4 regions of the Bacillus sp. CZDM1 genome follow, and region 2 is predicted to be linked to each of the others. Evidence: a T-box and tRNA genes for the amino acid it is inferred to sense, from the RefSeq annotation. Region 2 holds a T-box; the other regions hold tRNA genes.
The links. A T-box is a leader RNA that pairs with one kind of tRNA and senses whether it is charged. The one in region 2 lies ahead of argS (arginine--tRNA ligase), so its partner is inferred to be a tRNA-Arg.
Positions count from the first base shown of each region.

Region 1: it has a tRNA-Arg gene. The T-box ahead of argS (arginine--tRNA ligase) is inferred to sense a tRNA for this amino acid. The anticodon was not compared.
Region 3: it has a tRNA-Arg gene. The T-box ahead of argS (arginine--tRNA ligase) is inferred to sense a tRNA for this amino acid. The anticodon was not compared.
Region 4: it has a tRNA-Arg gene. The T-box ahead of argS (arginine--tRNA ligase) is inferred to sense a tRNA for this amino acid. The anticodon was not compared.

Region 1 is NZ_JBUESO010000001.1:730,882-739,135, forward strand. Features, by position in the region: gene lonB (ATP-dependent protease LonB) at 1-867, opposite strand, end outside; gene yiaA (inner membrane protein YiaA) at 1,147-1,620, shown strand; gene clpX (ATP-dependent protease ATP-binding subunit ClpX) at 1,752-3,011, opposite strand; gene tig (trigger factor) at 3,421-4,698, opposite strand; gene ACY3XC_RS03905 (tetratricopeptide repeat protein) at 4,849-5,877, opposite strand; tRNA gene ACY3XC_RS03910 (tRNA-Arg) at 6,112-6,188, opposite strand; gene ACY3XC_RS03915 (metallophosphoesterase family protein) at 6,301-6,819, opposite strand; gene ACY3XC_RS03920 (XTP/dITP diphosphatase) at 6,822-7,430, opposite strand; gene rph (ribonuclease PH) at 7,444-8,196, opposite strand.
Region 2 is NZ_JBUESO010000024.1:13,670-21,923, reverse strand. Features, by position in the region: gene ACY3XC_RS27585 (NupC/NupG family nucleoside CNT transporter) at 1-879, opposite strand, end outside; gene ACY3XC_RS27580 (DinB family protein) at 1,136-1,597, opposite strand; gene argS (arginine--tRNA ligase) at 1,621-3,315, opposite strand; T-box leader at 3,496-3,704, opposite strand; gene ACY3XC_RS27570 (small, acid-soluble spore protein, alpha/beta type) at 3,807-4,061, shown strand; gene ACY3XC_RS27565 (ABC transporter permease) at 4,086-4,868, opposite strand; gene ACY3XC_RS27560 (ABC transporter permease) at 4,875-5,678, opposite strand; partial or broken gene ACY3XC_RS27555 (ABC transporter ATP-binding protein) at 5,675-6,529, opposite strand; gene ACY3XC_RS27550 (mannitol-1-phosphate 5-dehydrogenase) at 6,876-8,018, opposite strand; gene ACY3XC_RS27545 (BglG family transcription antiterminator) at 8,031-8,254, opposite strand, start outside.
Region 3 is NZ_JBUESO010000003.1:424,799-433,052, forward strand. Features, by position in the region: gene ACY3XC_RS09730 (ATP-dependent DNA ligase) at 1-533, opposite strand, end outside; gene ACY3XC_RS09735 (hypothetical protein) at 813-1,778, shown strand; gene ACY3XC_RS09740 (hypothetical protein) at 2,138-2,278, shown strand; gene ACY3XC_RS09745 (hypothetical protein) at 2,390-3,244, shown strand; tRNA gene ACY3XC_RS09750 (tRNA-Arg) at 3,700-3,773, opposite strand; gene ACY3XC_RS09755 (YwaF family protein) at 3,841-4,548, opposite strand; gene mutS (DNA mismatch repair protein MutS) at 4,712-7,306, shown strand; gene mutL (DNA mismatch repair endonuclease MutL) at 7,327-8,254, shown strand, end outside.
Region 4 is NZ_JBUESO010000005.1:148,438-156,691, forward strand. Features, by position in the region: gene whiA (DNA-binding protein WhiA) at 1-55, shown strand, start outside; gene ACY3XC_RS13365 (HPr family phosphocarrier protein) at 81-338, shown strand; gene clpP (ATP-dependent Clp endopeptidase proteolytic subunit ClpP) at 378-983, opposite strand; tRNA gene ACY3XC_RS13375 (tRNA-Arg) at 1,181-1,252, shown strand; gene ACY3XC_RS13380 (DUF3231 family protein) at 1,388-2,389, shown strand; gene rpoN (RNA polymerase factor sigma-54) at 2,536-3,861, shown strand; gene ACY3XC_RS13390 (glutaredoxin family protein) at 3,875-4,132, shown strand; gene ACY3XC_RS13395 (sugar-binding transcriptional regulator) at 4,267-5,289, shown strand; gene gap (type I glyceraldehyde-3-phosphate dehydrogenase) at 5,444-6,451, shown strand; gene ACY3XC_RS13405 (phosphoglycerate kinase) at 6,705-7,889, shown strand; gene tpiA (triose-phosphate isomerase) at 7,944-8,254, shown strand, end outside.

The sequences.
Region 1 (8,254 bases), on a different contig from region 2:
TTCACTAATGTCTAGTTTCACTTTTTCAGCCGCTTTTTTTCCAACTTGAATGATTTCTTCCTGTGTTAAATCTCTAAAAAACACTTCCATACAGCGAGAACGAATCGCTGGCGGTATTTCACTTGGAGTCCTTGTTGTTGCACCAATTAAGCGAAAGTCTGCCGGCAGTCCATTTTTAAAAATATCATGGATATGAGTAGGAATTTGGTTATTTTCCTCATGATAATAGGCACTTTCAAGAAAAACCTTCCGATCCTCAAGTACCTTTAAGAGCTTGTTCATTTGAATCGGATGCAGCTCGCCAATCTCATCAATAAACAGGACACCGCCATGGGCATTCGTGACGGCACCTTGCTTCGGCTGGGGAATTCCAGCCTGGCCCATCGCACCTGCACCCTGATAAATCGGATCATGAACAGACCCAATTAGGGGATCGGCTATTCCCCTTTCATCAAATCGGGCTGTGGTTGCGTCCAATTCAATAAATACTGAGTTTTGTTTGAATGGTGATTTTTGAACTTTTTTGGCTTCTTCTAAAACTAAACGAGCGGCAGCTGTTTTCCCTACCCCGGGCGGTCCATATATAATCACATGCTGAGGATTTGGACCACATAATGCTGCTTTTAGTGACTTTATACCATCCTCTTGTCCAACAATATCTTCAAAGCTTGTAGGGCGTACTTTTTCAGCTAATGGTTCTGTTAATGAAATTGATCTCATTTTTCGAAGCTGTTCCATTTCCTTACGGGATTCCCGATCAATGGAAACCTTTTGTGTCCGCTGGTTCCTTAGCAAATTCCAGAAATACAGCCCAATAATAATTCCAAAAAACAGCTGTATAAATAAGGCAATCCCCGTCCAACTCATAATTTTCCCTCCTGCTACAAGTATACTCAATAGATATTAATAAGTATTTCCTGCATAGAGGTGGAATAAACCACTATTTGTAAGAAACTGTTTAGAATGGAAGGTATATTTTACCTAAAAAAGACTAAGCAATATTCGCAGAATGAAAATTCAAATTGGAAAATAAGGAAAAATTTATCTATTCTTTGTGAGAAAATTCTATATAATAGATTTAGGTGGAGCACTCCCATGTATCGGGGCTCCATTTTTATTAGATAAAAAGATGGGGGCGAACATGCAATGTCTAATGAAAATGAGGTTTTATTAGATAAAGGAAAACAAAATGATTCAAGAAAAATAAAAGTAGAAAAGAAAGAGGGAGAACCGACTCCAGCTTTCATAGGGGCTTCTTGGGCAGCGCTATTAATAGGTGTTTCGGCTTATTTCATAGGTTTGTTTAACGCAGCGATGCAATTGAACGAAAAAGGTTATTACTTTGCAGTTTTAATTTTTGGACTTTATGCAGCGGTATCTTTACAAAAAGCAGTACGAGATAAAGAAGAGGGAATACCGGTTACCAATATTTATTATGGTATTAGTTGGTTGGCAATTATTGTCTCTATTTCATTAATGGGTATCGGTTTATACAATGCAGGAAGTATCGACCTAAGCGAAAAAGGTTTTTATGGCATGTCATTTGTACTTAGTTTATTTGCAGCGATAACGGTGCAAAAGAATATTAGAGATACACAGCGGGCAAGAGAAAGAAATTAGTTTTTCTTAGGACGACAGTGATTTGTCGTCTTTTTTCGATTTAAAAATGCACAACAAAAAAGCAGAGATAACTCAATTTCGAATTATCTCTGCCTAGCAGCTTTTAGCTATTGGTCTCATGTGTTACTTTATTAAGCAGATTTCTCTTCTGCTACAACAGTTCCGTCCTCTAGGACAAGCTTCGGAAGACTATTGTCGATTACCGTATCTTTAGTAATGATACATTTCTGGATATCATCACGAGAAGGCAGATCAAACATAACATCCAGCATGATTCCTTCAATAATAGAACGTAGTCCGCGGGCACCTGTTTTGCGCTCAATCGCCTTCTTCGCGATTTCGCTTAGTGCGCCTTCCTCAAATTCCAATTCTACCTCATCGATTTCAAGCATTTTTTGATATTGCTTAACTAATGCATTCTTAGGCTTCGTTAAGATTTCAATTAATGCTGACTCATCTAACTGCTCAAGACTTGCAATAACAGGCAGACGGCCGATGAATTCAGGAATTAATCCGAAGCGGAGTAAATCCTCAGGTAATACTTTAGAAAGAAGCTCTTTCTGCGTAATATCCACCTGCTTAATGTCCGAACCAAAACCAATCACCTTTTGGCCTAAACGGCGCTTAATAATCGGTTCGATGCCATCAAATGCTCCACCGCAAATAAATAAAATATTGGTTGTATCGATTTGAATAAATTCTTGGTGTGGATGTTTACGTCCGCCTTGAGGTGGAACGCTCGCAACCGTACCTTCTAGAATTTTCAACAATGCTTGCTGTACACCTTCACCAGACACATCTCTCGTGATCGAAGGATTTTCTGATTTACGGGCAATTTTATCAATTTCATCAATATAAATAATACCCTTTTCAGCCTTTTCCACATCGTAATCAGCAGCTTGAATCAATTTTAAAAGAATATTTTCAACGTCTTCCCCAACATAACCAGCTTCCGTTAGAGACGTTGCATCCGCAATCGCGAACGGCACATTCAGAATACGTGCTAATGTCTGAGCTAATAAAGTTTTACCACTTCCAGTTGGTCCAATCATAGCAATATTACTCTTAGAGAGCTCAACGTCATCAATCTTACTATTAGAATTGATACGCTTGTAATGATTGTAAACTGCAACCGATAGCGATTTCTTAGCTTGATCCTGACCAATAACGTAATCATCAAGAATCTCACAAATTTCTTTTGGCTTTGGAACATCTTTGAATTCTACTTCCTCTTCTGTTCCAAGCTCTTCTTCAACGATTTCTGTGCAAAGCTCGATACACTCGTCACATATATAAACACCTGGTCCGGCCACCAATTTACGAACTTGGTCTTGTGTCTTTCCACAGAATGAACACTTTAATTGGCCTTTTTCATCATTAAATTTAAACAATTCTTTCACCCCTTGAGAACGTGTTATAACCCTATTTAAAGTTGCGTAACACAAACAAAAATCCGCTTTTTTTCGAAACTATTCAGTGGTATGTATTGCATTGTAACACATGGACCTAGCGGACTGGTAATAAAAAGCTTTTCAACTATGTTTTTTATGGAAGCGCATTTTTGTTTGGACACCCTTTAAATGATTCCTATGTACCCATTAAGCATAACCACTTTTTAATAAAATCAATCTTTCTTGAAGCGTGTTTTACTTAATTCGATATGTAATCCTGTTTTTCCTGCATATGATATTTGTTCTTCTTGCTTGTTAAAAAGGTTTCCCTGTCTTTATTATAATATGTAATTGAAAAAATGTATAAAAACAGGCACGATATAATCGTGCCATGTTTTTACAATTATTATTATTTTTTATTTTCGATTAAGAATTCAACAGCTTTTTGCTTTTGAAGATCGCCTTTGATACCTTCAAGGCCGCCAAGTGCTTGCTTAATGTTATCAACTGTCATGTTGTACATGCCAGCCATTTTTTCAAGCTCAGCATTAACATCTTCGTCAGATGCTTCAATGTTCTCAGCTTTTGCAATTGCTTCAAGAGTCAAACCAACGCGAACGCGGTTTACAGCTTCTTCTTTCATTTGCTCACGTAAAGCATTTTCATCTTGACCTGAGAATTGGAAGTAAAGCTCAAGGTTCATTCCTTGCATTTGTAAACGCTGCTCGAATTCTTGAAGCATGCGGTTTACTTCGTTTGTAACCATAACTTCTGGAACTTCAACCTGTGCATTTTCAGCAGCTTTTTCTACTAAAGAATCACGTAGGTTGTGTTCAGCTTCATGCTTCTTGCTATCTTCTAAACGAGTTTTGATTTTTTCTTTTAATGCATCTAATGTTTCTACTTCATCATCCACATCTTTAGCAAACTCGTCATCTAATGCAGGAAGTTCTTTTCCTTTAATTTCATGAAGAGTTACTTTGAATACTGCTGGCTTACCTGCAAGTTCAGCTGCATGGTACTCTTCAGGGAAAGATACTTCTACGTCTTTAGATTCGCCAGTAGCCAATCCTACTAACTGCTCTTCAAATCCTGGAATGAATGAACCAGAACCTAATTCAAGTGAATGATTTTCAGCTTTTCCGCCTTCGAATGGTTCACCATCAACGAATCCTTCAAAATCAAGAACAACAGTATCGCCAAGTTCAGCAGTACCTTCTTCTTTCACTACAAGCTCAGCTTGACGGCTTTGAAGAGTTTCTAATTCTTTTGCTACATCTTCGTCTGTTACAGTAGTGTCGAACTCTTCTACTTCTAATCCTTTGTACTCGCCTAATGTTACTTCAGGCTTAACTTGTACAGTCGCTTTGAAGATAAGTTCTTTACCTTTTTCCATTTGCTCGATATCGATATCAGGACGGTCGATTGGGTCGATGCCTGCTTCGTCAATTGCATTTCCGTACGCTTCTGGAAGAAGAATATCTAATGCATCTTGATAAAGTGATTCTACACCAAAACGCTTTTCAAACATTGGACGAGGCATTTTTCCTTTACGGAAGCCAGGTACATTTACTGTTTTAACAACTTTATTAAAAGCTGCCGTTAAGCCTTCATTTACTTTTTCAGCGCTTACTTCAACAGTAAGGACACCAGTGTTTCCTTCTAATTTTTCCCATTTTACTGTCATACTATTTCCCTCCAACAATCTATTATCATTTCATTCGTAACGAAATTGACAGGATAATGAATTCATCCTCTTTTTTTATGTAAAAGATAGTTTTTACACAAAGCAACCCTTACATTATAACACAGGATTTTTTTCTTTCAACAGAGTTACCTATATATTGGGATAAGAAATTTCTTCTAATTCTCGTATTTTTACAAGTGCCTGCTCTATTTTTTCTGGTGTAATCTCGTATTCATTTGATAGATCACTTAAATCCGAATCCATTCCAATATAACCAAGCACGAGTAGGTGAAAAGCACCTGCCCAGGCTGAAGCATCTTCAGGTGTGAACTCAAATGGATAGCTGATGAAAAATATCCGTTCTACCATTCCTTTAATATTTTCAAAAAGATAGGGGTCACTATTTTCCAATCTTTTTTCTAGCAGCTTTTCTATTTCTATCATTCTTGGCTGCGATTGGATGTCTGGAAGTTCTGCAGGTACAACACTTTGATCCTCACTAAACTTTTTAACCATAATTTTCTTATCATATTCCTGTTCTTTTAATAGGGACAGCAGCATGGTTTTTAAAAAAGGATGCCCCGAGTCTGAGTTAAGATAATCTTTGATTTCGTCCATGTATGGACGAATATTCTTTTCCGCCAAACTTGAAATCGCAAGCATTTGCTCATTCAGACTTTTTAGAGATGAAAGGTTGAGTTCTTTTGAATTGTTATCTTCTTTTGGTTCTTCAATCGGCTCCTGATGACTGTCATTATCTGCCATTCGTCTGCTGAATTGCAGGATGGTCAGGAAATGATCATGCCTTTCTGGTGGAATCTCCTTTTCGTCAAAGAGGGCTTCAATAGTTGAGACAATTTCCTGGTATTCGTGCAGCTGTATTAAAATGGTCAGGTATAGGTCAACCATATGAAAATAGTCGCCAATTCCTTTTAGCAGCATTTCGTTCGCCAGTTCCCTGGCTTTTATATAAGCTCCCGCTTCAAAGTATGCGAGCACGAGACCTATTAAAATATCACTATTTTCAGGGTCATGCTCCCTTGCTTCCTCCAGCAGGGTGATGGCTTCTTGATACCTCTTACTTTGCAGGCTCTCAAGGCCCTTATCCGTTAATCTCTTTTCGAGTCCGGGAAGGAATATGATATTGTCTTTTCGTTTCGCTCGTTCCCGTTTTTTCATATGTATACCGTCCTCTGCATGAAAAGCGTCAGCGCCTTGGTAGGGGCGACTGACGCTTGCGGGCCTGCTGGTGAAGTCCGTTCTTTGACTTCATTAGCAGGACCGAAGCGACTCGAGCCCCTAGGCGCTAAAGCTAGACATATTCTATATGGAAATTAGTTTAGCATGAATTGAGTGAAAAACAAAAAAACTCACCTTCTGCAGGTGAGTAATAAGTTTTGGTATGTAGTTAAATGGCGTCCCAGGAGAGATTCGAACTCCCGACCGTACGCTTAGAAGGCGTATGCTCTATCCGGCTGAGCTACTGGGACGTATTAGTATTTCAAAGACAAGATTTATTATATAATCCATATCGATTAAAGTCAACACTATTTTAAAAGTTTTTTTGAATATTAAAATGGGGGGGAAGAAATAAATCTTCCCTCATTTTTTCGGTAAGGCAAATTCAAATGCTAAATCCTTGAGTTCCTGTCCACTGATGTCAAATACGGACATTTTGACCGATTCATCCAGTAATTCAAGAATCACATAGGTTTTTTCGATGCGTTCCCGTGGCAAGCGTATGCTGCCAGGGTTCAAAAACAACGTACCCCCAATAACTTCCGCTCCCAATAAATGAGAATGGCCAAAACAGGCGATATCTGCATCAACTTCTGCTGCTTTGTATTGTAAGTTCATTAATGATGACTTTACCGAATACTTGTGACCATGCGTTATGAAAAATTTTCTGCCAGCAATCTCAGTTGTTGTTTCTAATGGATAGTTTCCAAAATCGCAATTACCCTTCACAGTCAAATAACCATTCATCACTTTTTCGTCAGGCATCATTTCGGAATCACCGCAATGAATCATTAAATCCACTTCGTCCAAATGCCGCTCCCTTAATACCTCGAGCTCTCTCGTTAAACCATGGCTATCACTAACAACAAGAACCTTACTCATTATTAATCCGCTCTTTCCACGATAGAATCTAAGATACCCTCAAGCTTTTTCAATGCATTGGCACGATGACTTATTTTATTCTTTTCATCCGAAGATAGTTCTGCCATTGCACAGGCTTTTTCCGGCACATAAAAGACGGGGTCATATCCAAATCCATTTGTTCCCCTTTGTTCTTCCAGAATTCGTCCTTCACAAGTTCCGGACACAGTAATTGTCTCATTGCCTGGCCATGCTACAGCAAGAGCACAATAAAATCGAGCGGTACGATTTTCTTCAGGAACTCCCTGTAGTTCATTTAGAACCTTTTCAAGATTTTTTTGATCATCCTTTGGCTCTTCACCCGCATAACGTGCTGAATAAATCCCAGGTCTGCCTTCTAACGCATCCACGATTAAGCCGGAATCATCGCCAATCACCATTTTATTTAATTGCTTCGAAACAGCTTCTGCTTTTAATGCTGCATTCTCTTCAAAAGTGGTACCTGTTTCTTCTACATCCTCCATTTCAGGGTAATCAAGCAGTGTCTTGACTTCAATCCCTCTTGGAGCAAAAATATGTTCAAATTCTCGAGCCTTACCTGGATTTTTGGTGGCAATAATAACTTCCTTCATACTCCATATCCCCTTATTTCTTTCGTCTTGCTTCGATTTTTGCCGTAATTTCTTCTCCTAATGCAGTTTTTTGGTGTTCAAACAGCTCCATTAGCCCTTCTTGTGCTGCACCCAGCATATCTTGAAGCTGTTGATAAGAGAAGGTGGATTCTTCGCCGGTTCCCTGTAATTCCACGAATTCCCCATTTCCCGTCATCACGATATTCATATCTACTTGTGCTTTGGAATCTTCTGCATAATTCAAATCAAGAACCGTTTCGTTATTTTTTAAAACTCCGACACTGGTGGCCGCTAAGTAATCTGTAATCGGAAACTTCATATTCTTTTTTTCACCAAGTCGATGAAGGGCAATCGCCATCGCGACAAATGCTCCTGTAATGGAAGCAGTCCTTGTTCCGCCATCCGCTTGAATAACATCACAATCAATCCACACCGTTCTTTCTCCTAATGAAGATAAGTCAACGATCGCTCTTAAGGCGCGTCCAATTAAACGCTGGATTTCCATTGTTCTTCCGGTAACTTTCCCTTTTGATGACTCACGAATATTTCTTGTTTCAGTTGCCCGTGGCAGCATGGAATATTCGGCAGTAATCCAGCCTTTTCCTTCACCGCGCATAAAAGGTGGAACCCTCTCCTCAATGCTGGCTGTGCAAATTACCTTTGTATTCCCCACAGAAATAAGGACAGATCCTTCTGGATGCATTAAATAATTTGTTTCAATATGTATTGGTCTTAATTGGAATGACTCCCTGCCATCAACTCGCATATTATTTCCTCCTTGTTGTAAGATTCCCACATGTTTTTCTAACCCAAATAAAGAAGAG
Region 2 (8,254 bases):
TCCCACAATAAAGGCAAGCGGTGAAAACACATATCCTAGAACGGTCTGGAAGCTTACACCAAAAATGGCATCAAATACATGGTTAATCATACTAATTAACGCAACAAAACCAATTAGCATGGCTCCAACAATAATGGCTACTTTAAATCCATCCATTATATATTCGCCAAGGACTTCGAAGAAGGTTTGTTTTTCTCCCTCTTGAACATCTATAATATCTTCTTCTGCTGAAACCTCATAAGGATTAATGATATTGGCAACCATGAATCCGCCAAATAAGTTTAAAACCAATGCGGTTATAACATACTTCGGATCTATCATCGTCATATACGCCCCTAATATGGAAGCAGAAACCGTTGACATTGCTGACGTACATAATGTATAAAGGCGGTGTTCAGGAATATAAGGAAGCTGTTTTTTCACAGATATAAATACCTCTGATTGGCCGAAAACGGCTGATGCAACGGCATTATAAGATTCAAGCTTACCTAATCCATTTACCTTGCTTAATAGAATTCCAAGATAGCGAATGATAAAAGGAAGAACCTTAATATATTGCGCAATTCCTATTAATACAGAAATAAAGACAATGGGCATGAGGACATTTATGAAGAATGGACCTGCACCTTCATTCGCCATTCCACCGAAAACAAAGTTTATTCCCTCTGCAGCATAGCTCAAAAGATGGTCGAACAAACTAGAGACTGCTGTAATAATAACAAACCCAATTTCTGTATTAAGCAGCAAAAAGGCAAAAATAAGCTGTAATACTAGCATAGTGATAAGCGGTTTAACCTTGATTCTTTTCTTATTGTTACTTACGATAAAGGCTAACAAAAAAATGATAACGATTGCAGCCAAAAATAGTAGATACTTCAAACAATCCCTCTCCAATTCATGATGTTCTATCAATTTTATGTAAGAAGATAGAAAACACAATTTATTTCGACATTTTTTGACAAATATCGAACACACCAAAAATTATAGAAGTACCTATATCCAGTGTCAATCCATTCAAGGAAAGTAATAAAATTCAGGTTTTTCACTTATTATTCCATGCACCCCACTTTTCTTACTCTTTTAGTAAAAAAAAATCCACCAGGAAGGTGGATTTTCAATATTATTTTCACTGCTGCTATTTAGCAGTTTCGATAACACGTTTCATAGCTTGAATATGTCCTAAATGTAAATTCTCGTGGAACAGTGCAAAATTGACGAGTTCACCATATGTTTTTTGACCAAGAAATGGCTCTTTTAACTCCACACTGAGGCTTTCAACGGAAATCTCCTTCATTCTTGCTAATTGTTCTTTTAACTGGCTAGTCAGAACTGAAATAGAAGGAACATCTCCTTCCCAGTCTGCTGGTTTCGTTCCCCTTGCGAATAATTCCATATAGTTCGCTGGTATATGGCTTGTATTTTTAGGAAAACCAAAAACCAAACTCTCAGCCGTCGTTAATACGTGTCCAATATGCCAATGAATGGTGTTGTTAAACCCATTGGGTTGTACTTCGGCGAGACCTTCCTCAATTGCTGCTACATTCTTGATAAAGAAACTTCTTGTAAGCTCCATATTATTAAACAAAAGTTCACTCATTCTACTATTCCTCCAAATATTTATTACATTTCTTCTGGTGCTTCGATCCCTAATAATCTCAATCCTTCTTTTAAAACAATCGTTACGGAATATACTAGTGCTAGGCGTGCTTGTTGTTCTGCGCCAACTTCGAGAATTTTTACCTCGCCGTAATATTTATTGAAGGCCTGCGCGAGATCCACAATATATTTAGCGATTTGCGATGGATCAAACTGTTCATACGCCCTTTTAATCGCGTTTGTAAACTCCGTAAGTAAACTTACAACCTTCCACTCTTTTTCCCAGGTTGGAGACGATGTTTCGGCACCATGCTCCTCCTGCCAGTTTGCTTTGCGTAAAATAGAACATGCCCTTGCATAAGTATATTGGACATAAGGACCGGTTTCTCCTTCAAAACGAAGCATTTCTTCTAACGAAAATTCTATATCATTCATTCTATGGTTTTTTAAGTCATGGAACATGACTGCCCCGACACCCACCTGCTTTGCTACAACGTCTTTGTTTGTGAGGTTTGGATTCTTTTCTTCAATATTATGTTTGGCCATCGAAATGGACTCATTTAGTACTTCCTCTAGTAAAACAACCTTCCCTTTTCTGGTCGACATTTTCTTTCCGTCCTTAAGCATCATTCCGAACGGAATATGGATCATATTCTTTGCCCAAGAATAGCCCATCTTTTCTAATACAGCCATTAACTGTTTAAAATGAAGACTCTGCTCATTCCCAACGACATATACTGACAAATCAAAGTCATAGTTTTCTTTACGGTAAAGGGCTGCTGCTAAATCACGCGTTGCGTATAGCGTTGCTCCATCGGATTTCTTAATTAAACATGGTGGTAATCCTTCGGCTGACAGATCAACGACTTGGGCCTGGTCAGATTCCACTAGCATTTCTGTTTCCTCTAGCAGCTTGACAACTCGTTCCATTTTATCATTATAAAAGGCTTCACCTGCAAAAGAATCAAATTGAACGTTCATTAACTCATATATTCTTGAAAACTCTTTTAAAGACTCTTCACGGAACCACTGCCAAAGCGCTAAAGCTTCCTCATCGCCATCTTCAAGTCTTTTAAACCAGCTCCTGCCCTGTTCAACAAGTGCATGATCATTTTCTGCCTCATCGTGGAACTTAATATAGAGGGCTAATAATTCCTTAATCGGGTTTTGTTTAACCTTCTCTTCTTCCCCCCACAGCTTATAGGCAGTAATTAATTTACCGAATTGAGTACCCCAGTCACCTATATGGTTAATTCGAATAGGCTTATACCCGCATTTTTCTACAATGAATGCCAAAGAGTTTCCGATAACCGTTGAACGCAAGTGACCCATTGAGAATGGTTTTGCAATATTTGGGGATGACAAATCAATGGTTACATTGCGGTTTTTCCCGATGTCTTGCGCACCATACTTCTCCTTTAGCTTGATAATTTCTGCAACCGTATCTTCTGAAACTAATTTTTTATTTAAGAAGATATTCAGATAGGCACCCACCACTTCGACCTTCTCGAAAATTGGGGATTGGATTCTTTCACTTAATTCCTCCGCAATAATATTCGGTGACTTTCTTTTTACCTTTGCTAATGAAAAACATGGAAAGGCTAAATCACCGTGCTGTGGATTTTTTGGTTTTTCAATTAGCATTTCGAGTTCTTTTATCTGCATTTCCTGTCCAAGCAATTCATTTAAAACCTCTGCAAGCTCCTGTTTATATTTCATTTTTGTAGACCTCCTATTTCTCTCTTTGTCCAGCTTCAGCGCCTAGGGGCTCGGGGTCATAAGCCAATCCGTCAAGAAGGTCAAAGAGCAACCTTCTCGCCGGCTCGTCTTATGCCTGTCGCCCCTGCCCAAGGCACTTCAGCTTTTCGTAAAAAAAACAAAAAACTCCCGTCTCTATTATGAAGAGACGAGAGTTAACTCGCGGTACCACTCTACTTGTTCCAAAAGAACCAGCTTGATTTGTTAACGGAGGATTTCTCCGGTTTGCCCTACTTTTTTCAGGCAGACATCTCAAAAGTGCGCTTCATCCTCTGCTTCGTATCAGGCTCCCACCATCCCTGACTCGCTTTGACTTCCCAAAGGATTACTCTCTTTTTCATTGATTTTTTCCGACTTGATTTGTAGTTATTATACTGGATAAAAAAGGATTTTTCCAGTCGTTGCTGATTATTTTTTCAAATTGGTCATCCTAACCCTAAAGGAGGGATAATATGGCCAGAAGAAATAAAATCCTCGTCCCTGAAGCTAGAAATGGATTAGATGCATTAAAGGCAAGGGTCGTACAGGCACAGAATCCAGAGAACGCCAAATTTGAGGCAGCCGAGGAGGTAGGTGTTCCATTAAAGAAAGGCTACAATGGTCAGCTCACTTCTCAGCAGGCTGGGAAGGTCGGCGGCAGGTTAGGCGGCAGCATGGTCCGGGAGCTTGTGAAAATGGCACAAGAAAATATAGTTAAAAAAAGGTAAGCAGTGGGAATCCCACTGCTTACCTTATGACCCGGTGGACCGATAATGCCTTACTCCAAATTGCCATACAAGAAAACAAGGAAGGATAAATAGGCTGCCCGCAATAGGCGTAAGCATATAAAGCAGCTCATTTCCAGTCGTTTTTCCCAGGATAAACAGCAGCGGCAGATAATTAACGGTCCCAAAGGGGATGACATAGGTGAAGAAACGTGCCACCCACTTTTGATAAATATTTAACGGATACTGCGCCATCTCTCTGCCGCCATCCGTAAAGATATTTGCTATTTCCAAACCCTGAACTGTCCAAAAACACATCGTCGCGGCAAGCATATAAATTCCCGTAAATATTAGGACACCACTGGTAATCATAAAAAACAGGGTAACAGCTTTCACGAAGCTCCATTCGATGGGCAGACTATTCAATGCCCATATAAGAACCATGGCACTTTGCAGAAGCCTGCCTATTCGCGTAAATTCAAATTTCGACCCTAGTACTTGAAGAAATGTACTTCGGGGGCGTACCAGAACCCGGTCAAAATCCCCCTTCACAATTAAGCTGGAAAAAGTGTCAAATCCCCGTGCAAAACACTCACTTAACGAAAACGCCATGTGAATAACCGCAAAACAGAGGGCAACTTCGAAAAAATCCCAGCCTTTGATCTGACCAAATCGCTCAAACAAAAAGTAGAGTCCCGCAAATATCGAAAAAGGAATAAAGAACTGTCCAATTGATAATAGCCAAAACGATGTTCGGTATTGCATTTGTGATTTAAATAAGATAAGCAAATACTTTAAATAAAGATTCATTTACTATTATCCCCCCTGTACGACAACTCTTTTTAGGACACTGTTAAGCGCCCATTTTCCTATCCAAAGGAGACCTAAAAGGTATCCTAATTGAATAAAAACTCCGATTACGGCGTCACTTTGCGTGATATGTCCTGAATATACACGAAATGGAAAATCTGCGGTCCAGCGAAAAGGTAGGACGTAGGCAATTTTTTGGAGCCATAGAGGCATTAAAGGTATTGGTATAATCAACCCTGCAAAGAATTCCCCTAGCACCCCAAATATCAATAGTGACCCCATTGGAGATAAGGTTACAAAGACGGATATATATAAGAACATTGAAATGGCTACTAATAGCAGTAAGCCTAATAAAAGGGTAATGAAAAATAAAATAAAGGTTATAACATTTGGAGGCAGTGTCATGTTGTAGGGCTTTGGTAAAAGGAAAGCCACGATTAAGATAGGATAGCAGCGTAGTAATGCGCTAGATAGTCTCTGTGCCAGAAGTTTAGCATACCAGAAACCATATAAATCCGTAGGGCGGCAAAGTTCATAGGCAATATTCCCGCTTGTGATCAGATCAAATAATTCATTATCACGAAACCAAAGCATGATGAAAGCAAGGAAGGCCTGTTGCAGCCATATATAGGTGATTAACTCTCTTAATGAGATTGGCGGTGTTACAGCAGCAAATTCATAGAATGCTTCAAATACCATGATCGAAATAAATCCCCAGAAGAATTGCGTTGCCACCCCAGCCAGTGCAGCAGAACGATACTGCATACCAATTAAAAGTCTAATTTTAAGTACCGATACGTATACCTTCATATTTGGAACTCCTTATACAGCTGTACGATAATATCTTCTATTGGCTGTGATTCAATTGTCACATCTAATAGGTCCACTTTTTTAGATAATTGGGTAATGACGTCGGAGGTAAGAATCTGTTCTGTATCTATACTGAGTACAGCGTGCTCGGGAGACCAGTGGATGATGGTAGTCCCTGGTATATCAAAGCTATTGGTGTTTTTACGATAGTCTGCGGTAATGGTTTTATGTGTACCAAAGCGTTTTCTCAATTCTTCTATTTTTCCATCATAAAGTAAACTGCCTTTACCAATTAAAATCACTCGATTGGCTAGAGCTTCAATATCATTCATATCATGGGTAGTCAGGACAACGGTGACGCCCTTTTCTTGATTGATGGTTTTGATAAACTGGCGGACTGCTATTTTCGAAACGGCATCAAGTCCAATCGTCGGTTCATCTAGAAATAGTATCTGAGGATTATGTATTAGAGAAGCAGCTATTTCACAGCGCATTCGCTGTCCTAAACTTAATTGTCTTACTGGAGAGTTTATGATGTCTTTTAATTCTAATGTTTCTATGAGCAGGTCAAAGGTAGATTTATACTCTTCTTGTGGAACCTTGTAAATATCTTTTAAAAGCTCAAAGGAATCGATAACCGGAACATCCCACCAAAGCTGCGAACGCTGGCCGAAAACGACACCAATATTTTTTACATACTCGACCCGGTTCTTCCATGGTGTGAAACCCATGATATCGCATTTCCCCCCATCAGGGACCAAAATTCCGCTCATAATCTTAATCGTGGTCGATTTCCCCGCACCATTTGGACCAATGTACCCAACAATTTCACCAGGTTCGATTGTAAATGAAATATCTTTTAGAGCTTCCACAATCGTATGCTCCCGGTAAAAAAGGGATTTGGCCGCTTGCAGTAATCCAGTGGACCGCTTTGCCACTTTGAAGGATTTCGTTATGCCCTCTAATTTTATCAACTGTTTTCCCTCCTTTTGTCACAGAGGAAAATAATATCACCCATCGATTATAAGTGTCAAGAATTTTCTAAATTGTTTTTCAGACGAAATCAGAGTGGGGTCCCGAATTCCTTAGACCCTGTACTATTGATCATATTAAAAGTAAACCGAAAGAGACTGTCGAGCAACTCTCGACAGTCCGGGGTTAGAAAAATTAATCTATTCTAATTTTCTCCCAAAAAAATTACCGCCTTAATACTTCATAATAGCTTAATATTTCTTTGGCAAGTCCGCTTGATTCCTCTAGGGTACACACTTCTCGAAGGACGTATGGCACTCCATATTCTTGAATCATTGTCTGCAGTTTTACTGCATCTTCATCTTCCTTGTAATCAAAAAGCAAGGCTGCCGCAATGGCCTTTGCAAGGTTGGTGTATGAGAGACCAGCTTTTTGGGCTTGTAATGCCGGGCGCACCAGACGGTCTTCTGGTCCAAGCTTTCTGATCGGTGAACGACCGACCCTTGTAACACCATCATTTAGATGGGCATTTTGGAATCGACTGATGATTTTATCAATATATTTTTGGTGCTCCTTTGGGTCCAGATTATATTGATTGATTAAGTAGGCGCCTGTCTCACCCAACGTTGCCTTCACCTGATTATAGATATCTTTATCGGCAAGTGTCTGGTCAATGGTTTCCTTGTTAGCAAGATAACCGAAATATGCAATCACGGCATGCCCAGTGTTGACAGTAAACAGTTTTCTTTCAATAAATGGAGCCAGTTCCGGGACAATTTTCATTCCTTCAATTTGGGGAATTTCTTCCTTTGTTTCCACTACCCACTCATGGTAAGGTTCAACTAGGACATCTAAAGAACCTTGATTGTTTTGAATCGGTACAATTCGGTCAACAGCAGAATTTAAAAATGAAACAGTAGCCAAAACCTTTTCTTTAGCATCTTCATCGAGTTGTTCTAAGATATAGCCTTTGAGCAGGTCGGTTGCCGAAATCTGATTTTCACAGGCAATGACATAAAGCCTTTCGTTATTCGTCTCTACTCTCTCCGTCAGGCCTTTGGCAATTAATGGCGCTATCCTTGGGAGGATATTTGGCCCAATGGCCGTAGTGATGAAAGCTGCCTCCTTGATTGCCTCGATCACTTCATTTTCTTGATTCAGATTATTCAATCCGGAAACATTCTGAATGGTTATCGTTTCCTGTTCATCCGTTGCAAGCTTGACATTATATTGTTTTTCCTCATTTAATTGATTAATAATTTGATCAGCAATGTCTACAAAGACCACGTGGTATCCAGACTGGGAAAATAGTGCTCCAATAAATCCTCTGCCAATGTTCCCTGCTCCAAAATGCACTGCTTTTTTCATCAAATCATTCCTTTATCGATTATTTTTAAAATTAGCTTGAAGGTACTCTACAAAAATTGATTCAAGCCTCTTGTATATCAATTCCTCATTTGCGGAGGAAAAAACCAGTATAGCCTCGTCTGATTCAATAATATTGGTGCTAATCAGGCTTAATATCTCCTGCTCTCTAAGGGTTAATTCCGCCGGCGCCAGCATGAGCAGCAGATTCTTCATCATGACTTCGTTTCCGTCCATCC
Region 3 (8,254 bases), on a different contig from region 2:
TAAGAGCTGTCCTTTTTCTTTAGAACAATCCCTTCAAGGTTTTGCTCTTTGATAAGTTCAAATAGGGGAATACCGCTGCCATCAATGCTCATTACTTTAGATAGAATGGGCGTATTAAATGGTATGATCTCATCGAGGATTCCTTTTCGTTCATAAAGCGGCAGGTGGGTTACCTTCTCGCCTTTATGGTACAGCACGTCAAATGCAACGAACGATACAGGCTCATACTTCGCCATATATTTTACCTTGTCTGTATTGAAAGTTGAAAATCTACTCATAACTGCTTCAAAATTCGGTTTGCTAGAGGAATCTGTGACGACTACCTCGCCGTCCAGAACGGTTCCTTTAGGTAAATCAAGGTTCAAGAGTTCAGGGAAACGAGTGGTAATATCGGTATTATGACGGGTATAAAGCTTTTTTTCTTCTATATTGGAATAGATGAGACGGAACCCATCCATTTTCAACTCTGTAATATAGTCAACATGATCGAAGGGTGTATCCGTTTTATGAAGTAGCATTGGGCTAATAAATATAGATTTACCTCAATACTATGATACTACAGAAATGGTTCATAGAAATTAGGGGGTTGTTGGAAGGAGCCTTATTCCAGAAGAATAAATCCTCTTTTAAATAAGTCTTATTCAGCTAAAGGGCAGGTTTTTTCAAGAAGCTGTTAAAGAAACGGCAGATATTTTACATAAATATTTTAATTGCGTAAAGTTAGGTAGCTCCTTAAATGTTTTTATATGCCCTTTCCAATAGAAATTCCATTTCTGCTATAATTTAGAAAATGGGTAGAAAGTGGGTTTTATATGGGAGTAGAAGTTTTAGGATTGTTAATAGACTGCATGGTTAATCTCGTTGTGTTTCTATCGATTGGTTATCTAATCAGCAAAAAAATCAAGTCAAAAAGATTAGTAATTATGATTGTTTCGGTGTTCCTAGCGGTCATAGCCTCAACGGCAATCATCATTCAAAACATGCCAAATGATGAAAAAAAAGAAGTGAAACAATCAGCACTCACGGGATCAGATGTAAAAGAGAAAGCGAAACCCGTCCCAGACCAAACAAAATTCAGTTTGACAGAACTTCAGAACTTATTCGACAAGGTCATTCATGACTCAAACGGCGGTGTTCTTGATATCAGCTATGCTCAGCAAGGCGACACGATAGAAGTCGATGTTAAAGTTCCCAAAGACGGATGGGAATTTGTAGATGAATCAACGAAGAATTCGATTGTCTCTCAAATCGGAAGAGGGTTGGAGTTAGTCGTAACAGAAAGCATATTATATACACCAGGCAAAGAGATATATGTCGCTTTTATGAGCGATACTGGTAACGAGGAATTAGCTAACTACTCCAATCAGCAGGTCACAATCAATCCTTATTCGCAAGAATTGGAGTCAACCCCAGTTCAAGTGTCTGTCGGATTTTTTACACTGGGTTCTTCCGAAGACGATGTTAAGCAGATTCAAGGTGTCCCCACTTCAATCAGCGGGGACAGATGGGGATACGGTCTCTCCAGAATTACGTTCACCGACGGATTTGTATCTGGATGGAGTGAGATTGATACCAAACTAAAGGTTATAATCCCCAAAACTGATGAGAATGCTTCTTCTTTTAGAATCGGAGACAGAAAGCAGGATGTCGTCAATGTGATGGGGACTCCGACTTCCATCACCGGCAATAGGTGGGGATATGGGCTGTCTAGGATCACGTTCGAAGATGACCAAGTTTCCGGATGGTCCGAAATTGATGTTCAATTGAAAGTAAAATGAATACAAGGCATCCTTAAATAGGGTGCCTTTTTGTGTAGGATTTAATTTGTTATTTCTTCAGCGAGTTTTATACTTCAAAAAGAACACCTTACGATATTTCAGTTTTTTGCTGTTCAGGTGGTGAATATTGTAACATGCATAGCAGCACGCCACTGGGTGGTAATATCGGGATCGTTTCGGGGTATAAGCCTTTTTTAAAAAAGAATAAATGAATAGGAACCCATCCATTTTTAAAATAGGGGATAAATGAATTCCCTTCTCGAAAATACAGCAGATGCAGATAATTCATATTAAGTTCATAATTTTTCCATCCACCTTATTTTACAAGCCTCATAATAAAGGTAAAAGGAGTGGTTGAAGTGAGCCGAATTGTTATCATGGAAGTGGCAATGAAAGAGGAATTACCTGAACTATATGACATCTATTTTGGGGGAAAGATATTATTTCATTATGAAGAAGAATTTCCCTTCATTGTAGTTGGAACGACATCAAGACAGTGATATTTGCATATGCGTTTTATGCGGTAGGGATGGAAGACGGAGAAACTACACGGAGATGTTCAGGATGTACTTACTTATAATAAGAAAAACACTGATCAGATGATTACCACTTTGGAATTGATTGAAGAAATTGGTTTTATTCATCAAAAAGTGAAGCCGGCTCTTGAGTTTGTTTACACAGATTATTTTGAAAAGGAAAGTTATTCAGGATATAAATTACTTCCAAATGCAAATTTCTGGATTTTGAAAACACTAGGAAATTTTGCTGAGAGTAGGGAGAATAACCTGAAGATTGTGGAAGCATACAAATACATCATAGGGCTTTATAAGAGAAAACTTCCTAAAGATCGAGAATTTTCTAACGCTGTAATGGATTATGTTAAATTTGATACTATTAATGATATTTTCCCTGTCAAAAATCATGGTGTTAGCCCATTAATAAATCTGATTTATGAGCATTTGAATGATTACACGGCTCAAAACCCTCATTATTTTCACCAAAAGGCAAAAGCAAAGTTTTGGATGTATCCAAAGGATTTGAAGGAGTTGCGGAATGCATTACAGCTTGCATTAAAGGCAAAAAATGATTTAGGAATTTCAGAGAATACCCATAATGAAAGAGTGCAGCGTTCCTTATCACATATGCAATTCACTATTGCAACTATTCAAGGAAGAATAGCAGAGATCTTGAATTATCAAGACCAAGGGGAGTTGTCAAAAGCCATTCATGCGTATGAGAATGCTTTCAAGTATAAAGAAAATCAAAATTACTTTACTCAATTTAAGGATAGAAATTTCCGGCACGAAAAAGCGGATTTGTTTTCTCTGATTCAATATTCAGTAAAACATCAAAAAATGTTGACAAAGAAAGATAGTGAAAAAATATCAATCCTTATACAACTGTTTCCAAAAAATGCGCATAACCAACGAAAATCAAGAAATAATAAAGCATTAACGCGTAGATAAGAAAATAGTAAATTGATATTAGGGCCCTGATATGAATCGGGGCTTTTTTTTTAAATACTGCGGTGACTATTGTATGTAAGTTTTTATTATAATGTATATACGTCTGTCCACTTGAGTTAATTTAGTAAATACTTCCCCCAAAAGCCCCCCCATTTGTTTAGGGGAGAATACAAAATTCTACAAAGCAGAGTACAAAAAAAAACCTAGAAACGTTGATATAACGCATTTTCTAGGGTTTTTATGATTGCTGTTTAATAAGCAAATCAATTAACGTGAGTAGTACTCAACTTGCAATATTGAGTGTAAATCCTAAAAAGACAAATGGTTTTCCATTCAAGAGGGGCCATTTTTTAATGCTTTTTCATTTGCGGCAGATTTACGGCAATGAAGAATCAGATAAAATAAAAAACCTTGCTGCACATCCTGAAAAGGTTGATTTCGCAAGGTTTTTATTACGTCCCGAAGAGGATTCGAACCTCCGACCTACAGTTTAGGAAACTGTTGCTCTATCCTGCTGAGCTATCGGGACACATTTATTAGGAACGTTATTTATTATAAATAGTTAAAGCTAAAAGGTCAATAAATAATTACCTTTTCTACCTTTTATCGCCTTTCCTGAAAATTAACCATACGAAGAGACTAAGGGTTATTAATAAAAACTCCATTGATAAGATGTACCATGGGTAGGGACCAAGAAGGTTTAAAAGGCTGGCACTATTGGGTTTATGGCTCAAAAACATATAATTCCCATCGACTGTCTTATTAATAAGCATGATGAACGGCATCAAGACATTTAAAAAGACAAAGAGTTTTATGACGGACCATATGGTTGGTCTATAGCCTTGTACCCAAGTAAAGTAGAAGACAACCCAAATCATCATTAAATGTGTATAAAAGAAGTGTAAAAAGCGAAAATGCGGGAAATCAAAATTTAACAATGGGGTAAATATTGCCTGAGATGCACCCAATAAGGCTGTAAATAATAAAATTTCATAAATAACTTTTTTTCTGGTTAACAATAATAGTACCGATAAAATGAGGCTGATGCTGCACAATTCTAATGGAATCGCATGACTGACAGCCCACCGATCATTTACAACCATCCAAATATGATAACTAACCTCAATCAGCATTAAAGATATCCCTATGGCTACCTCAGCTTTTCTCCATTTTTCATCCTTAAATTTTTCTCTTTTAAGATAAATAACCATAGAACCAATAAAAAGAATAGCAATGATGACAAAATGGCTGACAGAAAACATTACAAAATCATATTCCTTAAAACTGCCTCCAAACCAACTCATCTTTGACCACCCTTTTCGATTTGCTACTATGAATTATATGCGGGTATGTCCCATTCCCGACCATAACTGGATAAAAGAAATTTCTACCTAATCTAAGTCTACCTGAAATATGGTATAATAGTTTGTCGAAGATACTCGAAATAATTAAAACGTGGGGGTCATTATGGCTGGTTATACGCCGATGATACAGCAATACTTAACCGTGAAGGCAGATTATCAAGATGCCTTTTTATTTTTTCGCTTAGGAGATTTTTATGAAATGTTCTTTGATGATGCAATTAAAGCATCGCAAGAATTGGAGATAACCTTAACGAGCCGCGAAGGCGGCAGTGAGGATAGAATTCCGATGTGCGGGGTTCCTTATCATTCTGCCCCTAACTATATTGAACAGCTTATTTCAAAGGGCTATAAAGTAGCCATTTGCGAGCAAATGGAAGACGCCAAGCTAACAAAAGGCATGGTCAGACGGGAAGTTGTCCAGCTTATTACACCTGGAACGGTAATGGAAGGTAAGTCATTATCAGATAAAGAAAATAACTATATTGCTTCCATTTCTTGTTTTGAAGATCAAACATTTGGATTTGCTTATACGGATCTTTCAACAGGTGAAAGCAAGGTAACCCAGCTCTCATCCAACTTTGATGAAGTGTTAAATGAACTAGCCGTATTAAGCTCCAAGGAAGTGGTTGTCGCCAACGACTTCGATGCTGAATTGCAGAAGAAAATGCGTGAACGTGATGTCCTCGCCATTTCATTCGAAGATAATAGTTCAGTAGATATGAATTTTTCACATCTTTTAGACAATCTCAATCAAGATAAACTAAAGCAAAGTGCTGCCAGGCTATTTCATTATTTATATCGTTCACAAAAGAGAAGCCTTGACCACCTCCAACCGGTGACAACCTATCAAATTCATCAATATATGAAAATTGATTACTACTCTAAACGGAATCTTGAATTAACGGAGACAATTCGTTCAAAAGGAAAGAAAGGGTCTCTGCTTTGGCTGCTTGATGAAACGATGACCGCCATGGGTGGGAGAACGCTGAAAACTTGGATTGACCGCCCTTTAATTACTCGTCAGGATATTGAACAACGCCAAACCATTGTAGAAGTTCTAATGGACAAGTATTTTGAACGCCAGGAGCTTCGCGAAAAGTTGACAGAAGTATATGATCTGGAGAGGCTTGCTGGCCGTGTTGCTTTTGGTAACGTAAACGCCCGTGACCTTGTCCAATTAAAACGATCATTAATGCAGATTCCTTTCTTAAAACAAATTCTCTTTGGCATGGAGAATGAAGAAGTAAATAACATTGCTGAATCACTAGATCCTTGCGAGGAAGTCACTGACCTTTTAGAACAAGCAATTGTCGAGAATCCACCACTTTCGTTAAAAGAAGGAAATATGATTCGTGACGGATACAATGAACAGTTAGATCAATACCGTTATGCAAGCCGGAACGGGAAAACATGGATTGCGCAGCTTGAGCGTGAAGAGCGCGAAAAGACAGGGATTAAATCCTTGAAAATCGGTTATAACCGTGTATTTGGCTATTATATAGAAGTAACGAGAGCAAACCTGCATCTTTTAACAGAAGGGCAATATGAGCGAAAGCAGACTTTATCAAATGCGGAACGCTTTATTACCCCTGAGTTAAAAGAAAAAGAAGAGCTAATTTTACAGGCAGAGGAAAAAAGCGGTGAACTTGAGTATCAGCTTTTTACTGAAATTCGCGAGATTGTAAAAGAACATATCCCGCGCCTGCAGGCTGCAGCAAAAGCGGTTAGTGAGCTGGATGTCCTTCAATGCTTTGCACAGGTAAGTGAAGAGCGACGTTATGTAAAACCGAGATTTTCTACAGAGGGTAAAGTTGTCCTAAAGGAAGGCAGACATCCTGTTGTTGAAAAAGTATTGAATGCGCAGGAATATGTAGCGAATGACTGCTTTATGGATCATGAGCGAGAGGTTCTGCTAATCACAGGTCCAAACATGAGTGGTAAAAGTACGTACATGCGCCAAATTGCTTTAACTGCCATTTTGGCACAAATCGGATGTTATGTACCTGCAGATGAAGCGGTGCTTCCAATTTTTGATCAAGTATTTACTAGAATTGGGGCAGCGGATGATTTGATATCTGGACAAAGTACATTCATGGTTGAGATGCTTGAAGCTAGAAATGCCTTGACCAACGCTACACAAAACAGTTTGATTTTATTTGATGAAATCGGCCGCGGGACCTCGACCTATGATGGTATGGCTCTGGCCCAGGCTATTATTGAGTATATTCATAAACACATTGGTGCGAAAACACTATTTTCAACTCATTATCATGAATTAACAGTCCTTGAAGACGAGCTTGAAAAATTAAAGAACATTCATGTTAGTGCAATTGAACATAATGGAAAGTTGGTCTTTCTCCATAAAATTAAAGAAGGACCAACAGATAAGAGTTATGGAATTCATGTAGCGCAGCTAGCTGAGCTTCCGAAGGAACTAATCAATCGTGCTAACGAAATTTTATCAGCACTAGAAAAACCAGATGTACAACCTGTCGCTGTTAAAAATACAGTAAAGGAAATAAAGGAGCAGCCATCACAGCTGTCATTCTTTGATGAACCGAAAGAACAGAAGAAACAAGAGCTTTCTTCAAAAGAAAAGAAAGTGATCGATAAAATGAAAGAGCTTGATCTACTAGATATAACACCGCTTCAAGCGATTAATCTGTTGTATGAGCTTCAGAAAAAGCTAAAAGGCTAAAGTTGTAGGAGGTGACTGGTATGGGTAAGATTATCCAATTAGATGATGCACTATCCAATAAAATTGCAGCGGGTGAAGTAGTCGAACGTCCAGCCTCGGTTGTAAAAGAGTTAGTAGAGAATGCAATTGACGCAGGCAGTACGGTTATTGAAATTGAAGTAGAAGAAGCAGGCCTGGCGAAAATTCGAATCACGGATAATGGCAATGGAATCGAAGAAGAAGACGTCTTACTCGCCTTCCAACGTCATGCGACTAGTAAAATAAAAAATGAAAATGACTTGTTTCGTATCAAGACTCTCGGTTTTCGCGGGGAAGCTCTGCCCAGTATCGCATCCGTTTCAAGGCTAGAGATGAAAACCTCAACGGGTGAGGGCGCAGGAAATCGAGTAGTCATTGAAGGCGGTAAGGTTGAGGTTTTTGAGAAATATTCGAGCAGGCGCGGAACGGACCTTACGATAACTGATTTATTTTTTAACACACCAGCACGCCTAAAATATATGAAAACCATTCATACAGAGCTCGGAAATATTACCGATGTGGTGAATAGATTGGCTCTCTCTCATCCAGAGGTTGCCTTCCGCTTAATTCATAACGAACGTAAACTGCTGCAAACGAACGGTAATGGTGATGTTCGCCAAGTGCTGGCATCTATCTATGGAATGGCAATTGCCAAACAGCTTGTGCCGGTTTCTGGGGAGTCGCTTGATTATAAGATTAGTGGATATGCCTCGATGCCTGAGGTAACTAGAGCATCTAGAAACTATATTTCTACGATGATCAATGGTCGTTTTATTAAAAATTATGCTCTAGCCAAAGCGATTCAGGAAGGGTACCATACGTTACTTCCTATAGGAAGATTTCCGATAGTTCTCCTTAATATTGAGATGGACCCATTATTGGTGGATGTCAATGTGCACCCATCCAAAATGGAGGTTCGTATTAGTAAGG
Region 4 (8,254 bases), on a different contig from region 2:
GATAGATGAAATCGCCGATAAATTGCGGATAGGTGAAATGGCTACAAGAAAATAGAGGAAAACATGAGGAGGATTTTGTAATGGTAGAGAAACAAGTAGAAGTTAAATTGAAAACGGGTCTTCAAGCGCGACCTGCAGCATTATTTGTTCAGGAGGCAAACCGCTTTTCAGCTGATATTTTTTTAGAGAAAGATGGTAAAAAAGTAAATGCAAAGAGCATAATGGGCTTAATGAGCTTGGCTGTCGGCTCAGGAGTGGTGGTTAATATTGTTGCAGATGGCGATGATGAAGAAAGAGCAGTGGATGCATTGTCTAATTTTGTTCAAAATGAACATTAAAAAAGAGTTTGACCAAAATTGGTCAAACTCTTTTTTCTATTACTTTTCTTTCTTTTCTTCTGCAAGGCTTCTTGTTATAATATGGTCAACTAGGCCGTATTCTTTTGCTCTTTCAGCTGTCATGAAGTTATCACGGTCAGTGTCCTTTTGAATTACTTCAAGAGGCTGGCCAGTGCGCTCTGAAAGGATTCCATTCAATTTCTCACGAAGGAATAGAATACGCTTAGCTGCAATTTCAATCTCAGTCGCTTGACCTTGTGCTCCGCCTAATGGCTGGTGAATCATTACTTCGGCATTTGGTAACGCATAACGCTTACCCTTTGTACCAGCAGCAAGTAAGAAGGCACCCATTGAGGCAGCCATACCGATACAAATGGTTTGAACATCTGGCTTAATGAACTGCATCGTATCATAAATGGCCATACCTGCAGTAATACTTCCGCCTGGGCTGTTAATGTAAATGGATATATCCTTTTCAGGGTTTTCCGCTTCTAGGAATAATAATTGTGCAACAATGCTGTTCGCTACATGATCATCAATACCACTGCCAAGCATAATAATACGGTCTTTTAAGAGACGAGAATAGATATCGTACGCTCTCTCTCCGCGGTTTGTTTGTTCAATAACTGTAGGAATCAAGTTCATTTTTCTTCCTCCTTTAAGTATGAAAGATTTTAATATGTATAGTTAATGATACACTGATGGTCAATTAAGGTCAAACAATTCGCCTTTAATTTGTTCGACATCTTTCCCTATTTCAGCATAACCATTGAGGGCTTTTTTAAACCTATTTAGCTTGCAAAGTTTCGCAAATTGGCATATAATATGTTAGTCGCATATTTGCGCTCGTGGTGCAACGGATAGCACGTAAGATTCCGGTTCTTAAAATGGGGGTTCGATTCCCTCCGAGCGCGTTATATCAAAAAAGCCTCTACGCTTTAATAGTTTAGAGGCTTTTTTTCGTATAGACGTTTGGCTTGAACTATGAATAAAGGACCTTCCTGCAGGGAATCTTTCATATAGGAACTTATATAGGAGGCTTTCATTTTATGGTTAAGCACAGTATAAGGTTATCTAGTGCGGAGATTGGCGGTTTATGGGCAACCTTTATTCAGGATAATATGACGATTTGTCTATTAAAGTATTTTCTATATCACAATCAGGATGAAGAAATCAAACCTCTTTTGGAAAAGGCACTTAAGAATGCTGAAAACCATATTCAACAAATATCCGCTATTTTTACGAAGGAACACATCCCCTTACCCGATTCGTTTACGGACGAGGATATTAATTATTCAGCACCGCCTTTGTTCTATGATATGTTTGGTCTTACCTTTGTTTATATGATGAACCGTCTGGGAATGATTAACGCTGGTTTTCTTACATCAAATGTTGCAAGAGAGGATGTATTGAATTTTCACGTGACTGCCTTGAATGAAGCATCCCTATTATTTAAGGCAACGACTGAACTTATGCTGTCAAAGGGTATATATGATCGTCCGCCAATGATACCCTATCCAAAGCAGGTTGAATATATTGAGAAACTTTCCTATTTAAGCGGGATGATAAAGAAAAGACCATTAAATGCAATTGAAATAACAGAAATCTTTTTTAATACCGAACGTAATTATTTTTCTATACTTTTATGTACTGCTTTACTCCAAGTAGTCGACGACAAAGAAATAAAGGAGTTTATAAAAGAAGGAAAAGAAATTTCAGAAAAGCAAATAAGAGTATTTCATGAAATTTTAGTAAAAGAACAACTTCTTGGCAATACCTCAACCGCTATGGAAGTAACCGATTCAACTGTGCTTCCTTTTTCGAATAAACTTATTGTTACCTTATTTCACGCTTTGAATAGCATCGATGTAACGTTGCTTGGCCATGCGGTGTCCGTGTCGCTGCGTACAGACTTGGTCGCCAACTATCAAAAATTCATTGCAGAAATATTGATTTATGCTGGTAAAGGGTTTAATTTATTGGTTGATCGCGGCTGGCTCCAGCAGCCTCCGATGGCACCCAATCGAAAAGAACTTGAAAATATGAAATGAAGAGAAAAAAGGTTTGTCTACACGAAAACCTTTTCTATTTTAGTGACCTTAATGATGATAATAACCCTCTAAAGTCAATTTACCCAAATTTTTTCCATTCACCAATACTCTTTTATCTTGTAGAATAGAAAAAGGGGGGTTAGGAAATGGACTTAAAAGCAGGTTTATGGCAGCAACAATCTTTGAAATTGGCAATGACGCAGGAATTGACGCAAGCAATTGCACTTTTACAATATTCAGCCCAAGAGCTTTCTTCTTTTTTAGAAAACAAGGCGCTTGAAAATCCCCTGCTACAAGTTGAGAATAACAACATTCAGCCTATTAACCCATTAATAGACCGCAATCGGCGGAAACATACGAAAAATACAGAAAACAAGTGGATTGAACAAATTGCAGCAAAGTCATCCTCGATGGAAGACCAATTGCTAAATCAGCTCAATCTTCATAAATACTCTAGTATTCAATTAAAAATAATTAAACATTTGATTCAGAATCTTGATGTAAACGGATACTTAACCTCCGGACCAGAGGAAATTGCAGATAAATTTGGGGTCGATTTGGAACTAGTTGAAGAGAGCATTATTGTGATTCAAGCCTTGGAGCCTGCTGGAATCGGGGCTAGGAACCTCCAGGAATGTTTATTAATTCAGGTAGAACGGGAAAATCTTAAAGATGATTTAGCGCTAAGTATTCTAACGGACTACTTCGTACCGTTTGCTGAAAAGAAATGGAAGCAAATTGCAAAAGAACTGGAAATTCCCATGCAACGGATACAAGAAGTATTTGATACCATACAGAAGCTGAATCCACGACCTGGAGCACTTTTAGAGCAGGAAAATGCATCTTATATAATCCCGGATGTTATCGTTGAAAAGTTTGGCGATCAGTTTTCCGTACGATTGTGTGATGACATTATCCCCAAATTAAGCTTTAACGATCACTATTACCAAAAATTTAATGCAAACCATGATCCACAGGTAGGTCGATTTTTGCAGGAAAAGCTGCAGGATTATCAGTGGATACTGAGAAGTATTGAGCAGCGAAAAGAAACCTTAACAAGAGTGGCTGGGAAAATTGTTGAAAAACAGACCCTTTTTTTTGAAAAAGGGCGAGAATATCTCGTTCCGATGACCATGAAGGAAATCGCGGTAGAGCTGGATATTCATGAATCAACTGTAAGCCGAGCAGTTAAGGATAAATTCGTTCAGACCCCAGCTGGAACCTTTTCGTTGAAATCCTTTTTTACAAGCACAATTCAAACGGTTTCAAACGATAATACTTCCTCTAGTCAGGTGAAAAACGCTATAGCTGCTATGGTTGAAAAAGAAAACAAACAGAAACCTTTATCCGATCAAGAAATAGTGGAAAGACTAAAAAGCACCCAAGGTATCGTGGTTTCAAGGCGAACGATCGCTAAGTATCGAGATCAGCTGGGAATTCATTCCTCATCCAAAAGAAAAAGGTTTGATTGAAAGGAATAGAACAATGACGCAAACAGTGATTACCTTCTATACAAGACAACGCTGTCCACTTTGTGAGAAAGCAAAAAAAATAATCCTTGAATTAAAGGAAGAATGGAACTTTACATTAGAGGAAATGGATATTGATGAAAGTGATGAATTAACTGAGCTGTATGGAATAATGATTCCTGTGGTTCATATTAATGGAGAAGAAGCTGCTTTTGGAATCATTAACAAAATCGACATAAGTAACCGTTTGCAAGAAAAATCTAAAAACTTTTAAGTTGAAAAAGGTTTTCACTCCTGTTAGAATGTAATTTGTTAGCAGGGGTGATTTTTTTTCGGTAGAGTGGGACATAATTTGTCTATGGTGGACATTTTACGACCAACTACATATTATGTAAGGAGCAAGGTGTTATGCAATCACTCATCGATATCCAAAAAAGATTATTACCTGACCTCCTTCAGGTGCTACATAAACGATATTCTATCCTTAGGCATATTGGTTTTATGCAGCCCGTTGGAAGACGTAGTCTTGCTACCAATCTTGGCTATACAGAACGAGTCCTTCGCAGTGAAGTTGATTTTCTTAAGGAACAAAATCTCGTTTCTATTAACAATATTGGAATGAGTTTGACCCTTGAAGGGAAAAATTTACTAGAAGACTTAGAAGAAATGATACGCGAATTAATCGGTATTGACGTAATGGAACTGGAGTTGAAGCACCGCCTTAAAATTCGTAAGGTCGTGATTGTTCCAGGTAACAGTGATGAGTCCTTATTGGTGAAGGATGACCTGGGTAAGGCCAGTGCAATTTGCATGAAAAACTACTTAACAGGAAAAAATATTATCGCTGTAACTGGCGGCTCAACCATGGCAGCTGTTGCAAATGTACTTACACCAGAGCTTGGTAAAAAGGATCTTCTTTTTGTTCCTGCTCGCGGCGGAATTGGTGAGGATGTTCAAAACCAGGCAAATACAATTAGCTCGATTATGTCAAAAAATACAGGTTCAAAACATCGTGTATTCTATGTACCTGACCAAGTTAGTAATGAAATTTATGAATCCCTGATTAAAGAGCCAGAAATCCATGAAGTGTTAAATTTAATTAAATCGGCAAGCATGGTTCTTCATGGTATAGGGGACGCTATCACAATGGCTGAAAGAAGAAAGTCAAAACCTGAGGTTAAGCAAAAGCTAGAGAATCAAGCGGCAGTCGGGGAAGCATTCGGCTACTATTTTAATGAAAAAGGTGAAATAGTCCATAAGGTTTTAACAATTGGACTCCAACTAGAAGACCTCGCACAGATTCCAAATGTGATTGCTGTTGCAGGCGGAGCCTCAAAGGCAAAAGCAATAAAGGCATATATGAAAAAAGCACCACCTTCGACGATATTAATCACAGATGAAGGTGCAGCAAGAAAGTTATTAAAAGGTTAATCCCTTTTTAAATAAGGCTGTTTTCGTAAGAAAGTTGTTAAAATCTTAAAGCCGATTTTAACGTGAAAATAGTCATTTTGGCTTTAGAATTTAGTTTTCTAGCTCTTTTCTAAGAAAAGAGCCTAAATAAAACCTTTTCTAGGAGGAATTTACAATGACAGTAAAAGTTGGTATTAATGGATTTGGTCGTATCGGCCGTAACGTATTCCGTGCGGCATTAAATAATTCAGAGATGGAAATCGTAGCAATTAACGATTTAACTGATGCAAATATGCTTGCGCATCTTTTAAAATACGATACAGTCCATGGAACACTTCAACAAGATGTTACCGTTGACGGTCAATACCTAGTTGTTGGCAACCAAAAGGTAAAAGTACTTGCTGAACGCGATCCTGCTCAACTAGGCTGGGGAGAGCTTGGCGTTGAAGTAGTGGTTGAATCAACAGGACGTTTCACTAAGCGTGAAGATGCTGCAAAACACCTTGAAGCAGGTGCGAAGAAGGTTATTATTTCAGCTCCAGCATCAAACGAAGATATTACAATTGTAATGGGTGTTAACGAAGACAAATACGATGCTGCTAACCACCATGTATTATCAAATGCATCTTGTACAACTAACTGTCTAGCTCCTTTTGCGAAGGTATTAAATGATCAATTCGGAATTAAACGTGGAATGATGACTACTATCCACTCTTATACAAATGACCAGCAAATCCTTGATTTACCACATAAGGACTACCGTCGTGCACGTGCAGCAGCTGAGAACATGATTCCTACTTCAACTGGTGCAGCAAAAGCAGTTTCTTTAGTTCTACCAGAACTTAAAGGTAAATTAAACGGTATGGCTGTTCGTGTACCAACTCCAAACGTTTCTATCGTTGACTTAGTTGCAGAGCTAGAAAAGGATGTAACAGCTGACGAAGTGAATGCAGCATTAAAAGCAGCAGCTGAAGGTCCATTAAAAGGAATTCTACACTATAGCGAACTTCCATTAGTTTCTACTGACTATAATGGCAGCCCTGCTTCATCATCAATCGATTCATTATCAACAATGGTTCTTGAAGGCAATATGGTTAAAGTATTATCTTGGTATGACAACGAAGTTGGTTACTCAAGCCGTGTTGTTGACCTTATTGGATATATCGCTCAAAAAGGTCTATAATCTTTAGTTGGCTGAGGTTGGAAATTTTTTCATCAAAAGGCTATAATGATTTAGGGTATTTCAAAGGGGAGCGGGGAACATTCCCCCTCCCTTTTTTTGTGTAAATAATGCTTGTCCAGCTGCAGCGCCTAGGGGCTCGGGGTCATAAGCCAATCCGTCAAGAAGGTTAAAGAACAACCTTCTTGCCGGCTCGTCTTATGCCTGTCGCCCCTGGTCAAGGCGCTTCCGCATTTCTAACTAGGAGGCTTTTCGCATGAACAAGAAAACATTAAAAGATGTTGATGTTAAAGGAAAACGCGTATTCTGCCGTGTGGATTTTAACGTACCGATGCAAGATGGGAAAATTACGGATGAAACAAGAATTCGCGCTGCATTACCAACCATTCAGAACTTAATCGATCAAGGTGCAAAGGTCATTTTGGCAAGCCATTTCGGACGTCCGAAGGGTAAAGTTGTAGAAGAGATGCGCTTAACTCCAGTTGGTGTAAGACTTTCTGAGCTAATTGGTAAAAACGTTCAAAAAGCGGATGAAGCTTACGGTGATTCTGTTAAATCTTTAATAGAAACCATGAATGAAGGCGATGTTCTTCTTCTTGAAAACGTACGTTTTTATCCTGGTGAAGAAAAGAATGATCCAGAGCTCGCGAAATCCTTTGCTGAACTTGCTGATGTTTATGTAAATGACGCATTTGGTGCTGCTCACAGAGCCCATGCTTCTACAGAAGGTATTGCACACCATCTTCCTGCTGTATCTGGTCTTTTAATGGAAAAAGAGCTAGATGTTCTTGGAAAAGCTCTATCAAATCCTGAGCGTCCATTTACGGCGATTATTGGCGGTGCGAAGGTAAGGGACAAAATTGGTGTTATTGAAAATCTATTAGAGAACGTTGATAACTTAATTATTGGCGGCGGACTGGCGTATACATTCGTAAAAGCAAACGGTCATGAAATTGGAAAATCACTTCTTGAAGAAGACAAGATTGATTTAGCCAAAACGTTCATGGAAAAGGCAAAAGAAAAAGGTGTTAATTTCTATATGCCTGTGGACGCTATCGTTGCAGATGATTTCTCTGCAGATGCGAATACTAAGGAAGTTGCTATTAATGAGATTCCTGCAGACTGGGAAGCTCTTGATATTGGACCAAAAACAGCTGAAATTTATCGTGATGTGATTCAAAAATCAAAATTAGTCATTTGGAACGGACCAATGGGCGTGTTTGAAATCGATAAATTTGCTGGTGGTACGAAGGCAGTTGCTGAAGCCCTTGCAGAAGCAGAAGGTACATACTCAGTAATTGGCGGCGGAGACTCTGCAGCAGCAGTTGAGAAATTTGATTTAGCAGAAAAAATGAGCCATATTTCAACAGGCGGCGGTGCTTCACTTGAATTTATGGAAGGCAAAGAGCTCCCAGGAGTAGTAGCATTAAACGATAAATAGAAAAGTGGAAGCGCCTAGGCGCTGGAACTGGACATATTGAAAGGAAGTGCCCCAATGCGTAAACCGATTATTGCAGGTAACTGGAAAATGAATAAAACACTTGCTGAGGCAAAGAGCTTTACGGAAGAAGTAAAAGGACTTGTACCTCAAGCGGACAAAATCGATTCTGTTATTTGTGCCCCGGCTATATTTTTACAAAATCTTGTAGAAATTACGGAAGGTACAGAAGTAAAAATTGGCGCTCAAAATATGCATTTTGAAGAGAGCGGAGCGTTTACCGGTGAAATCAGCCCAAAACCTCTTTCTGAAATTGGCGTTCAATATGTGATTATTGGTCATTCTGAGCGCAGAGAAATGTTCAATGA